Regions from separate parts of the Verrucosispora sp. WMMD703 genome, predicted to be linked through region 2. Evidence: riboswitches for the same ligand, from Rfam matches in the RefSeq annotation. Region 2 holds a riboswitch; each other region holds the start of a gene.
What was found. Region 2 has a riboswitch for cyclic di-AMP ahead of ACN26Z_RS02715 (NlpC/P60 family protein). Riboswitches for the same ligand answer to the same signal wherever they lie in the genome.
Positions count from the first base shown of each region.

Region 1: another riboswitch for cyclic di-AMP. It lies ahead of ACN26Z_RS04570 (coiled-coil domain-containing protein); the one in region 2 lies ahead of ACN26Z_RS02715 (NlpC/P60 family protein).
Region 3: another riboswitch for cyclic di-AMP. It lies ahead of ACN26Z_RS24130 (coiled-coil domain-containing protein); the one in region 2 lies ahead of ACN26Z_RS02715 (NlpC/P60 family protein).
Region 4: another riboswitch for cyclic di-AMP. It lies ahead of ACN26Z_RS11080 (C39 family peptidase); the one in region 2 lies ahead of ACN26Z_RS02715 (NlpC/P60 family protein).

Region 1 is NZ_JBMHMM010000004.1:846,611-849,811, forward strand. Features, by position in the region: gene ACN26Z_RS04565 (carbonic anhydrase) at 98-796, shown strand; gene ACN26Z_RS04570 (coiled-coil domain-containing protein) at 929-1,945, opposite strand; cyclic di-AMP (ydaO/yuaA leader) riboswitch at 1,949-2,080, opposite strand; gene ACN26Z_RS04575 (YibE/F family protein) at 2,247-3,201, opposite strand, start outside.
Region 2 is NZ_JBMHMM010000004.1:467,725-470,925, reverse strand. Features, by position in the region: gene dcd (dCTP deaminase) at 1-499, shown strand, start outside; gene ACN26Z_RS02715 (NlpC/P60 family protein) at 587-1,621, opposite strand; cyclic di-AMP (ydaO/yuaA leader) riboswitch at 1,695-1,828, opposite strand; gene ACN26Z_RS02710 (NlpC/P60 family protein) at 2,021-3,031, opposite strand.
Region 3 is NZ_JBMHMM010000004.1:5,208,471-5,211,671, forward strand. Features, by position in the region: gene ACN26Z_RS24120 (HelD family protein) at 1-505, shown strand, start outside; gene ACN26Z_RS24125 (cation diffusion facilitator family transporter) at 597-1,514, shown strand; cyclic di-AMP (ydaO/yuaA leader) riboswitch at 1,667-1,798, shown strand; gene ACN26Z_RS24130 (coiled-coil domain-containing protein) at 1,803-2,906, shown strand; gene ACN26Z_RS24135 (1-phosphofructokinase family hexose kinase) at 3,122-3,201, shown strand, end outside.
Region 4 is NZ_JBMHMM010000004.1:2,292,723-2,295,923, reverse strand. Features, by position in the region: gene ACN26Z_RS11090 (helix-turn-helix domain-containing protein) at 1-418, shown strand, start outside; gene ACN26Z_RS11085 (DUF397 domain-containing protein) at 409-609, shown strand; gene ACN26Z_RS11080 (C39 family peptidase) at 710-1,573, opposite strand; cyclic di-AMP (ydaO/yuaA leader) riboswitch at 1,812-1,952, opposite strand; gene ACN26Z_RS11075 (hypothetical protein) at 2,230-2,988, opposite strand.

The DNA of each region.
Region 1 (3,201 bases), 380 kb from region 2:
TTGACGTGCGTTATGGCGCGTGTGACCGTGATGGCAGCCCGTGACCAGCGCCGGCCGGGATGACCAGGCATTCCTCCCAGAGATGAGGTGCAGCCGGATGAGTCGACCCGGAACGCTCGGTCCCCAGCCCGGACCGGACCGCGAGTTGCTCAGCGCGGATCTTCCCGGCGCCCCGCAGCGGGCCCTCGCCGAGTTGCTCGCCGGGAACCGGCGGTTCGTCACCGACGCACTGCGGCATCCCAACCAGAACGCTGGGCGGCGGGCCGCCGTCGCGGCCGAACAGCATCCCTTCGCGGTGATCGTCGGCTGCTCCGACTCCCGGCTCGCCGCCGAGATCATCTTCGATCGCGGGTTGGGCGACCTCTTCGTGGTTCGTACCGCCGGACACACCGTCGGGCCGGAGGTGCTGGGCAGCGTGGAGTACGCGGTGGCCGTGCTGCGTACGCCCCTGGTGGTGGTGCTCGGCCACGACTCGTGCGGCGCTGTCCAGGCGGCCCGCGAGGCACTGGCCACCGCCACCACGCCGCCCGGGCATCTGGGCGCCGTGGTCGACGCCGTGGTGCCGAGCCTGCGCCGGGCGCAGGACACCGGAGTGCACGACCTGGACGGCATCGTGGACATCCACATCGCGCGGACCGTCGAGACGATGCTGGCCTCCTCCACGACTCTCGCTGCGGAGGTGGCGGCCGGGCGATGTGCGGTGGTCGGCATGTCGTACCGACTGGCCGCCGGTGAGGTGCGGGCGGTCGCCGCGGAACCCGCCGCACTCGGCGGTGCGATGGCGACCGCGCCCTGATCCCGCGACCCGTCGCGAGGAATGAGGCCGGTCCGGGTACCGGCAGTCGGCGACCGCGACGGTGACCTCCGGAACGACGAGGGCCGTCCCACCACGGTTGGCGGGACGGCCCTCGGTGCGTCGTGTGAGCGATCAGAGCAGCGACACGTGTACGTGGTCCGTGTGGTTGGACGGGCCGCTGTAGGAACTCCAGCGCTCGGTGGCCGCGAACCAGATCTGCCGGTTCCAGATCACGTAGTAGACGCCCAGTCGGTCGGCGTTGCGGACCAGGAAGGCCGCCAGGTTGTTGCCGTAGATCCGGGTGTCGTTGTTGTGCCACGGGCTGAAGCCGCTGTTCTGCAATGACCAGTCACAGGCCCGGCCCTTGGGGTGCTCGAACTTGTCACCCGGACGGAAGCAGCCGACGAACCGGTTGAATCCGGCTCGCTTGACCTCCTTGTACATGTGCAGCGTCCGCGGCGTGATGCAGCCCGACGTGGTGGGGTCGTTCTGGCTGCACGACTCGGGCTTCCAGCCGCCGTCCGAGGCCCGGTTCGGCGCGATCCGGGCCACCGGCGAGGTGGCGTCCACCAACCCGCCGGTCAGGCCGACACCACCGACCAGTCGGAGGGACTTCTCCGCCTCGCTCTTCTTGCGCGCCATGTCATTTGTCAGCTTCTTCTGCTCGCGCACCTCGGCGTCGAGCGCGAGCTTGGCCTGCTCGGCGCGGAGCTTGATCGCGTTGACCTCGCCCAGTTTCTTGTCGTTCACCAGGTTCAGCTCGTCCAGCGCCGAGGCCCGGTTGATGAACGAGTCCGGTGCACTGCTCTGCAACAGCATGGCGATCGCGCCGACCCGGCCCGTGCGGTACGACTGGGTGGCGATCTGAGCGACCTGTGGCGAGAGTGCGTCCAGGTCAGCCTGAGCGGCGCGGACCTCAACCGCCAGTCGGAGTTGCCGCTTCTTGGATTTCTCCAGCTTGGCCTTGGCCTTGGAGTAGTCCCGGGTGGTCGCCTCGATCAAGTCGTTGAGCATCGGCGGGTCGTCGTCGTGCTCCGCTGGTTTGGGGTCGTTCGGTGCGGCCGTCGCCGGCATCGGACCAGCGAAAACGGCGAACGCGGCGAACACGGCCACCACGGGCGTCAACCAGCGGCGTAGGGGTGCCGTCACTGTTTTCCCTTCCATCGACCGCCGACCGGGTTAGCTGACGGGTTCGGGACGGAAGTGGCCCCTACCGCTTTCGCGGATTCACCCCACGTACCTGGGTCCCCGGCTCGCCTGGCGGCGATTGGGCGGCGGCACCGCAGGCGCCGCTGCGCGCCTTCGGCGGTGACCGGCAGTGAGGTTACCTGACAGTCCATCTGTGCTTCTACGCCCCGAACCCGACTAGATGCGTCATTTCGTAATCGCTTTGAGTGACCAGCGACACGATTACGAGCCGCGTATACAGGGGCGGTCACGTTGAGGAGTGTCACCATGTGGTGTCCGTGCTCCTGTCCGGGTCGGGCCACCTTGGAGGGGTGGCGGGGGACGTGTTTCGGGTGGGTGGGGTGCTGAGGGCGTGGAGCGCCTCGGCCCGGTCCGTTGCCGGCCGGGGAATCACGGGGGTGGGCTCACCGCTGTGGACGTCGGCGTCGCCGCGCCCGGCGGTGCTGACCACCGCAGCCAGCGCGGTGGTAAGCGGTACCGCGGCGATCAGCCCGAGCGTGGCGACCACGCTACGAACGATCTCCGTGGTGAGGAACTCGCTGGTCAGGATCTGCCCCAGTGCGCGGGAATCCGCGGTCAGCAGAAGCAGGAGGGGCAGCGAGGCGCCGGCGTACGCCAGCACGATCGTGTTGACCACCGAGGCGATGTGTGCCCGCCCGACCCGGGTGGCCGAGCGGTACAACTCCCGGCGGGAGAGGTCCGGGTTGGCGTGGCGCAACTCGTTGACCGCGGCGGCCTGGGTGACCGTGACGTCGTCGAGTACGCCCAACGAGCCGATGATGATGCCGGCGAGCAGCAGACCGTGCAGGTCGACGTCGGCCCGGAACATGGACAGGGTGGTGGCGTCCTCGCTGCCGAAACCGGTCAGGTGGGTGGCCCCGGTCGCGGCCAGCCCGAGCAGCCCGGTGAGCACCAGACTGGCGAGCGTGCCGAGCACGGCCACCGAGGTCTGGGCGGATATGCCGTGGGTCAGGTACAGCACCACGAACATGATCAGCGAGGCGCCGACGATGGCGACCGCGAGCGGTGGCTGGCCGGCGCTGATGCCGGGCAGTACGAAGGTCAGCAGGATGGCGAAGCTGGCGGCCAGGCCACCCAGCGCGGCCAGTCCGCGCAGCCGCCCGAAGGCGACGATGGCGGCGGCGAAGAGTACGGCCAGCCACACCAGCGGCTTGCCGCGTTGGTGCTCGGCGATGTTGTAGGTGCTGACCGTCGGA
Region 2 (3,201 bases):
GCAGCCCTCCAGCATCGACGTACGACTGGACAAACTGTTCCGGGTCTTCAACAACCACCTCTACACCCACATCGACCCGGCGACCCGACAGGACGACCTCACCTCCGCCGTCGAGGTGCCCGACGGCCAAGCGTTCGTGCTGCACCCGGGCGAGTTCGTGCTCGCCTCGACGCTTGAGGTCATCTCGCTGGGCGACCAGCTCGCCGGCCGCCTCGAAGGCAAGTCCAGCCTGGGAAGACTCGGCCTGCTCACTCACTCGACCGCCGGCTTCATCGATCCCGGCTTCTCCGGTCACGTCACCCTGGAGCTGTCCAACGTGGCCAACCTGCCGATCACCCTCTGGCCGGGCATGAAGATCGGGCAGCTCTGTATCTTCCGGCTCTCCTCGCCGGCCGAGCACCCGTACGGCTCGGCCGTCTACGGTTCCCGTTACCAGGGCCAGCGCGGCCCGACGCCGAGTCGCGCCTGGCAGAGCTGGCGCACCTGGCCCACCCGCTGACACCGCAGGGTCGCTGCGGGCGATGATTCACTGCCCGTGCCGCGACCGCCGCACCCGTAAGGGCCCGACGTCGTACGCTCCGAAGCCTCAGCCCGGCCGGCCGAAGCTGTGCACCGGGCCGCTGTCCAGTCGCTTCATCTTGACCGGCTGACCCGCCCGGGAGGCGTGCACCACCCAGCCACCACCGACGTACATGCCGACGTGGTGCAGGTCCCGGTAGTAGAAGACGAGGTCGCCGGGGCGCAGTGCGCCGCGACTGACCGACGCGGTGACCCGGCGCTGCCTGGCCGCGTTGTGCGGCAGTGCGACACCGGCCCGCGACCATGCGGCCAGCGTCAGCCCGGAGCAGTCGTACGCGTTCGGGCCTTCGGCGCCCCAGGAGTACGGCTTGCCGATCTGGGCGCAGGCGAAGGTGACCGCCTCACCGGCCGGTCCGCCGGGGTAGCTGGCCGGACAGGGTGCCGGCCGCAGCGGGCCACCGCCACCCTTGCCGTACGCCCGTAGCCGGAGCCGCTGCAACCGGTCGATTTCGGCGTCGATCCGTCGCCGCTTGTCGGCGAGGTCGGCCTCGGTGTGGGCGAGCTGATCGATGGTGTGGTCCAGCCCGGCCTTGGCCGCGGCGAGTTCGTCGCGCAGTTCACTCGCGTGCCGGACGTCCTGCTGCTGCACGCGCGCATACCGGTCGAGCAGGCCGAGCTGCTCGACGACTTCGCCCGGCGACCGGCTGCCCAGCAGCGCGTTGACGGCCCGCACCTGCTCGCCCTTGTACGCGCCGGCAGCGAGCTTGCCGACCCTGTCCATCGCCTGGTCCACCTGGCGTTGCAGCGGCGCGATCCGAGCGGCCAGCGCGTCCGCCTCCCGCCGCTTGCCGGCCAGGTCCTGCCGGGTGGCGTTGTGCTGTTCGATGACGGGTTCGAGCCGGTTCCAGTCCTCGTCGATCCGGCGCTCGATGTCGGCGACCGTGGGGTCGGCCCAGGCCGCCGCCGCACCGCCGGTCAACATCACGGCGGTCGCGGCCAGGGCGGCGGGGATGCAGCGGTACCAGCGGAAACGCGGCGCTGCCGTCGGCCGGCCGGGCAATTCCGGACGCGGTGACGGCGGCCGCGGGGCATGGTCTGCCACCGGGCTCAGCACTCCTTCTTCCCATACCGCCTACCGGGTCAGGCCCTGTGTCGGAGTCTGGACTCCGCCTCGGCTCGACCGAGGACTTCGACACAGGGCCTAGCTGACGGGTTCGGGCGAGAAGGGGCGCCCTACCGTGCCCCGCACGGATTCACCCCGGGTACCTGGTTCCCGGCTCGCTCACGAGCGATTCGGCGGTGTCGGACCGTTACCGCCCCGGATGGACGGACCTGCCAGCGGTCGACGATTACCCAGCGTAGGGACGATCAGCGTCGATACGCAACACAACCACACCGTCACTGTGGGTGCTGACATCCGACAATGGCGAGGGCCCCCGTCGACTTGACCGGGGACCCTCGGGAGATCCTGTGCGACCGCTCAGCGGGCGCTGGTGGCGGCTCAGCCGGGTCGGCGGAAACCGGCGAGCGGCATGGTCGTGATCGGCGAGACGTTTACCGGCTTACCGGCTCGGGCCGCATGCACCATCTGGTTGTTGCCCAGGTAGAGCCCCACGTGGTGCAGGTCGCTGAAGAAGAAGACCAGGTCACCCGGACGGGCGTCGGACCGCGAGATTGCCTTGCCCTCGTTCCACTGTGCGCCGGTGAAGTGGGTGAGCGAGATGCCGGCAGCCCGGTAGGCGTACTGGGTCAGACCCGAGCAGTCGAACGAGTTCGGGCCGGTGGCGCCCCACACGTACGGCTTGCCGACCTGGGCGCATGCCGTACGGATGGCGGTGCGAGCGGCATCGCTGACCACACCGTTGATGGTCGGGCAGTTGGTGGTCTTCACCGTGGTCACCGGCAGCGACCGTTCGAGCCGCTTGATCTCGGCGTCGATCTGCTTCTTCTTCGCCGCCAGCTGCTTCGCCTTCGTCTCCTGGTCGGCGATCAGGGCGTCGAGCTTGGCCTTCTGGTCGTCGTACTTCTTGCGGATCTTCATGACGCCTTCGAGCTCGCGGCGCTCCTGCGACGCGAGTCGGTCAAGGAAGGCCATCTGCTCGCCGAGCTCGTTCGGCTTGGAGTTGAGCAGCACAACACCGATCTCTTTGGACGGGCCGGTGATGTAGTACCGGGAGGCGAGATCGGCGACCCGGTTCATCGCCAGCTCGGTCTCCAGAGCCAGCGGCTGGATCTTCTTCTCCAGGCTCTTCGACTTCTGCTTGTTGACCCGCAGCTGGGAGCGCACCTTGTTGTACTGCTCGATTGTGGGTTCCAGCTTCTCCCACTGCTTGTCGATCTGGGCCTCGATCTCGTCGACCGAGGGTTCGGCGTACGCGGGGGCGGCGAGCAGGCCGGCACCGACCGCGGCGGCGGCGACGAGGACGACCAGCCCACGGGCGGCCCTACGCAGGCCACCCGGACGAGATCGCCCTGGCGCACGACGATGGAGGGGCATGGTTGCCACCGGCAGCGTCTCCTTTGCAGCCGACCACCGGGCGTCCCGCGAGCGGTAAGGGGCGGGGACAGACGACCCATGGCGGTCGGTGCCCAACATTAGGGAACGGTAGGTGGGGAATCAAGGCGACCAACGGCTCATTCACCTTTGCGCGACGGTACGCATACAAAGGGTGTCGACCAATT
Region 3 (3,201 bases), 4.7 Mb from region 2:
AGATCCACAGGAGTTGGCCCGGGCCCGCGACCAGGCGCTGGGGCGCCGCCGCCGGCACCGCTTCACGCTCACCACGAACTACCGCAACTCGGCGGAGATCTTCGCGGTGGCGGCGGCCGAGATCCGGCGGGCGTACCCGGATCTCGCGTTGCCCACCGCGGTCCGTTCCACCGGGATCGATCCACTCCAGCTCGAGGTGCCGGCGCCCGAGCTGGAGACCACAGTCGTGACAGCCGCCAGCGCCCTGCTCGGCGAGGTCGAGGGGACCGTCGGCGTGATCACTCCGGTGCCCCGACGGGACCAGGTCGCGGCCTGGCTGGGGGCGCTGGGCGGGCAGCGGTTGCAGGTGGTGACCAGCCTGGAGGCCAAGGGCATGGAGTACGACGGTGTGGTGCTGGTCGCCCCGGCGGAGATCCGGGCGGAGCCGGGCTCCGGTGTCCGTACCCTCTACGTCGCCCTGTCCCGGGCCACCCAGCGGTTGACCACCGTCGACCCGGCCGGGTGAACCCGAGCACCGCGACCCGCCCGACGATTGCATACATAGCGATGTTGGCATAGCTCCGTCCCCGGTCCGGCGGACGACGCAAGGTGTCTGGGTGGGCGCCGGCCATGACCACCACCACGCTGCGGTGTCGAACGCCGCCCACCGCCACTCCGGCCGGCTGTGGGCAGCGTTCGCCCTGCTCAGCGCGCTGATGGTGATCGAGGCAGGCACCGCTCTGCGGACCGGTTCGCTGGCCCTGCTCTCCGACGCCGGGCACATGTTCACCGACGTGTTGGGCATCGGGATGGCCCTCGCGGCCGTGGCTGCCACCCGTCGGGCCGACACGGACCCGCAACGCACCTTCGGGCTCTACCGACTGGAGGTGCTCGCGGCCCTGGCCAACGCCGTACTGCTCTCCGGCGTCGCGGTGTACGTGCTGGTCGAGGCGGTACGCCGAATCGGCGATCCGCCCGAGGTGCTCGCCGGCCCGGTCCTGGTGGTGGCCGCACTCGGCCTGCTCGCCAACGTCGCCGCGTTCGCCCTCCTGCGTCCGGGGGCGCGGGAGAGCATCAACCTGCGCGGGGCGTATCTGGAGGTGCTGGCGGACCTGCTCGGTTCGCTTGGCGTGATCGCGGCCGCCCTGCTGATCGCCGTGACCGACTGGTGGTGGGCCGACCCTCTGGTGGCCACCGCGATCGCCACGTTCATCCTGCCCCGGACGTGGCGCCTGGGCCGGGCCGCGGTACGCATCCTGGTCCAGGCCGCTCCGGAACACCTTCAGGTCACCGCGGTGTATGACCGGCTGGCCGCGGTGCCGGGCGTGGCCGGCGTCCACGACCTGCACGTCTGGACGTTGACCTCCGGCATGGAGGTCGCCTCGGCGCACCTCACCGTCAGACCGGGCGCCGACGTCGGCGCCGTGCTGGCGGCGGCCCGCTCGGCGCTGCACGAGGACTTCCAGATCGAGCACGCGACCCTCCAGATCGAGCCGCGGTCGGATCCCGGGCACTGCGGGGCGGCGCAGTGGTGACCGGAAGAATCAGAGAAAAGGGGTCATTGTCCGCTTTTGGTCTGTTCTACTAGTCAACAACTGAACACCAGCAGTAACAGCAGCTGCACCGGTCACATGGGCACCGGTAGGCTCGGACCCGGCCTCCGCCAGGCGGCACCCACAGGTGCCGGCGGCGGCCGCCGCCTAATCGCCCGCCAGGGCGAACCGGGGAACCAGGTTCCTGGGGTGTATCCGCGTCAGCGGTAGGGATCTTCCGTCCCGAACCCGTCAGCTAACCCGGTCGGCGGCTGACGGAAGGAAACGTGCATGCCAGCAGTGGCAACGGTAAGACCGGCCGCCCGTACGGCGGCCCTGATCGCCGCCGCGCTCGCCCTCACTCTCGGCGTCGCGCTGGCCCCCTTCACCCCCGCCGCCGCGGCATCGCCGCCATTGCGGGCGGCTGCCCCGGGCGACGTGGACGACGAGGGTGGCACCCCGGCGCTGCGGGCCCAACTGGAGGCCGCCAGCAAGGGCTACCTCGACGCCAAGACCGCACTCGACCGCTCGGTCAAGCGCCAGAAGAAGCTTGCCGAGCAGCTCAAGACGACCGAGAGTCAGGTCGCCGAGCGGGGCACCAAGGTCGCCGAGATCGCCGCACAGGCGTACCGCACCGGGCGGCTGGGCGCCGCGTCGGCTCTGCTCAACAGCGGTTCACCGGCCGGCTTCATGGACCGGGCGGCAGCGCTGGACGCGGTGGCTGCCAACGAGGATCGCGCGCTGCGTGAGCTCCAGGTGGCCCGGGACGAGGTCAGCGCCACCAAGCAGGCCCTGGACGTGGAGATCCAGGAGCAGCGCAAGCAGGTGGCCGTGATGGCCAAGCGCAAGGACCAGGCCGAGCGGGCGTTGACCGTGGCCATCGAGCGGGACGAGGCGGCCGAACGGGCCAGGGCCGCCGAGCGGGCCGCCCGGTCACCGTCGCGGAGCAGCGGGTCGAGTCCCACCGCCAAGCCCGCTCCCCGCAACTCCGACGGGTCGTGGCCCTCGGAGTCGTGCAGCGTCAACGACCCCACCCCGGCCAACGGCTGCATCACCCCACGCACCCTGCATGCGCTGAAGCAGGCCAAGTCGGCTGGCTTCACCCGGTACGTCTCCTGCTACCGCTCCGGCGGCTCGGGCGAGCACCCGAAGGGTCGGGCCTGCGACTTCGCCGCCCAGAAGAACGGCTTCGGCGGGGACGCGACCGGAGGCGACCGGACCTACGGCAACAACCTGGCGGCGTACTTCGTCAAGAACGCCGACCGGCTCGCGGTGCTCTACGTGATCTGGTACAGGCAGATCTGGCTGCCCAGCAGCGGCTGGAAGTCGTACAGCGGCGCCCGGGGTGACCCGTCCAGCGACCACACCAACCACGTCCACCTGTCGGTGTACTGACTTCCTCGTCGCGCCGGGTGAACTGCTCTTCACGAGCGGTTCACCCGGCGCTGCGTTTCACCGTTGGCCGGCGGGGCACCGTCCCTTCGGCGCGCATCGACGCGCCTCCTTGGTTACCGTCGTACCAGGAAGCGGTATTTGTCCGCTAACGGGAGGAACGCCATGAACGAGCGAATCGCCAGGCCCGGCGGCGGTACGGACAACGGGGAGCGGTCATGACCGGCCGCGTCATGATCTTCGCACCGACACCGCTGCTGACCGTGACCATCGACCAGCCGAGCGACGCACCCGAGTT
Region 4 (3,201 bases), 1.8 Mb from region 2:
GGAGCGGCGGCTGGCCAACCGGATGGCCCGGCAGACGGTGCTGGAACAGGACGACCCGCCCCAGCTCATCGCGGTGATCGACGAGGTGGTGCTGCGGCGGGTCGACGAGGAGCTGAAGGAGGTGCTGGTCGAGCAGGTGCACCACCTCATGGCGCTGGCCACCCGGCCCAACATCAGCGTGCACCTGGTGCCCACCGGCGTCGGCATGCACATCGGACTGACCGGCCCCTTCATCCTGGCGAGGGGCGCGGACGGTGACTGGGTGGGTAATCTCGAAACTCAACTCGGCGGCGTCCTGGTCGACAAGGACGGCGACCTGAGTGACCTGCTGTCCCGGTGGGAGACGGTGCGCAACGAGGCACTGTCCGGCCGCCAGTCGATCGAGCGCATGAAGGATGTTGTGAAGCCATGGATCTGAACGGCGCGACCTGGCGCAAGTCCACCCGCAGCGGCGCCGGCGGTGGCGACTGCGTGGAGGTCGCCGACAACCTGCCCGGCATCGTGCTGGTCCGCGACACGAAGAACCGCGACGCCGCCACACTGGCCTTCACACCGGCCGCCTGGGCGAGCTTCGTCGGCCTGGCGAAGCAGCACCGCACGCACGCCTGACGAACCCCGAGCTACGTCGACCCGACAACCAGCATGACGTACCCGAAACGGAAGCCCTCGGCCAACGGGCCGAGGGCTTCCGGGTGCAGCGGGACGATGATCAGGCCGAGTAGCCCCGGGTGGCGGCCCAGTTGGCCAGGTCGATGGTGCTGAGCCAGTACGACGGGTACGACGCGTCCGCCGAGTCGGCGACCCTCACCAGCCGGCCGGAGTCCTTGTAGCCGACCACGGCGATGTAGTGGCCCCCGGGGAACGAGTGCCAGCGGCCGTCGGTGTCGGTGACGGAACCGGCGACGTTCACCACGACGCCCCGCCCGTCGGTGACGGCGGCGACGACGTCCGCCTGGAGCTGGTCCATCTGGGCCGGGGTGGCCGCACCGCCACGGATCATCGTGGTCTCGTACGGGTCGCCCTTGACGATGGCGTTGAGGACGCGGGTGGTGTCCTCGGCCGAGTTGGTGCCGGCGAACGTGGTGCCGAGCTGGCTGGCCAGGGCGTCCTGACTACGCGCGACACCGGCGGCGCTCAGCGCGTTACGCACTGCGGCGGGACCGCAGTAGTAGCCGTTGATCTGGGCCTGGTGGTCGTACTCCAGAACCTCTGAGGCCGGCGGCTTCGGTGCCGCCTTCTTGCTGGTTAGGTCCGGGTCCGCGGTGGCTTTCGGTGACGGCGAGGCGGCGGCGCTGGCCGGCGCGGCACTGGCCGGCGCGGCGCTGCTGGGTGCCGCGCTGCTCGGCGCGGCGGTCGTCGGCGCGGCCTCCGCCTGACTCGGCGCGACCACCGTGTCACTGCGCAGTTCGGCGGCGGCGGTCGTGGTCTGCGTGGGTGCCGGGGTGTTCCCGGTGCCGGCGAGGGCGGCTCCGGTGCCGGTGGCCAGTACGAGGGCCACGGCGGATCCGGCAACGAGCTGATAGGGGCGTTCACTGACCAGCCGGCGGAGCCGGCGGGAAAGGGTGTGCTTCACGGTTCCTCCACGGGCTGAGGGGAGAACGGCACACCGGCTCCGGCGGTCGGGTCGGCATCAGCGCGCCGACGACCGCCCGGGTGAGCGGGACGAGGCCGTTCGAGGGGTACGCCCGGAGAGACCCGGGCGGTGGCGATGACCGGGGTCAGCTCGCGGCGGTCGGGCCAGCGAGCACGGGCACCGCGGTGCCGTGGAGGCGGGGGAACAGGGGGATCACATCGGACTGCACGAGGGTTGGTACTCCTTCCGTCACCGCCGACCGGGTTAGCTGACGGATTCGGGCGGGAAGACGCCCTACCGCGGGCCGAGGCTCGCGGATTCACCCCAGTGGTGCAGTGGGTCCCCGGTTCGTGAGATCACGATTGAGCGGGTCGGTACGGCGTCGCTTCCTGCGATCGGTTACCGCACCGGACGCGCTGACACTACTGGCCGGTCACCTCGAAGCCAACCCACCCTGACCTGCTTAAACATGATCCGCTGCGGCAATTTTCGGGTATCGGAGAACTGGCGTCGCTCAATGGGACCGACGGCATTCCGGGCACCTTGAGGGAACAACCGGACGGCTGGTGGAAATCTCGACGGAGATTGCTGCGGTAATCGCCTCGCCTACGAACAGTGACCGAATTTCCGGCCCATGTGACCCAGCTCACGGAATTTCAGCCAAGCCGAGCCGGACGCCAGCGCGGGACAAGGTCGCGCCGGCCGGCGGTGACCCGACCGGAGACGGGCAGCCGGTTCGGTCGGAGTCGCTCAGCGGCCGCGTACGCCTCGGCGGAGAGGGCGCGGGCCGCCTCGGTGGCCAGTTCCGCCGCCCGCCACAGGTCCTGCTCCCGCTCGGCGGCCGATCGATAGGCGGCCAGGCGGTTGTCACGCACCACCCGAACGAGGACCACCTCCTGCTCGGCCGGATGCCGCCGGGGATCCCAGCCGGACCGGCCCGCCAGCACATCGCTGAGTTGACGGGCGGTCAGGTCGCCACGCCAGTGGGCGGCCATCGCGGCCCGGCGCAGCCAGCGCTCGCGGGCCGCGTACTCGGCCGGGGTCCGGGGGGTGCGCGGGGTCGGCAGTCCGACGACGCCGGCCAGCCGGCGGGCGGCGGCCTCCGCCTGGTCGTACGCGGCCCAGGCGCGGTCCAGTTCCGTCTGCGCCACCCGCCATGCCGTGCGGCGTCGCTCGGCGTTCTGCCCGGCACCGGCTGCCGCGACCGCCACCTCGCCCGCGTATCGGCGCAGGTCGACCTCTTCGGTCGCGGCGCGGAGCGCGTCCTCGTCGACGGGTTTCTCCACTGGCCCGGTCGGCTCCGGGCGGGCGACAAGCACGGTGAGTACGCCCAACGCCAGGACGAGCAGGACCGACCAGATGGCGGCGGCGCGTGGCACCTCGATCAGGAACTGGTAGAGAACTGTCTTCTCCATGTCGGCACCTCGGGAAATCGGTACGGCGACGGTGGCCGTGCCGGCAGCGGTTCGCGGATGGCGTTGCGGCGCGGTCGCGGCTCGTGCCGGTGCCCCTCGTGCTGGGGAGCACCGACGGCGCGGCTGGCGGCAACGGGTTGGCAGGGGCTCGGCGCGGGTGCGGCCCCGAGCGGTGCAGACGCGACGGAAGGTCGCCGGGGATCAGGCGGGCGG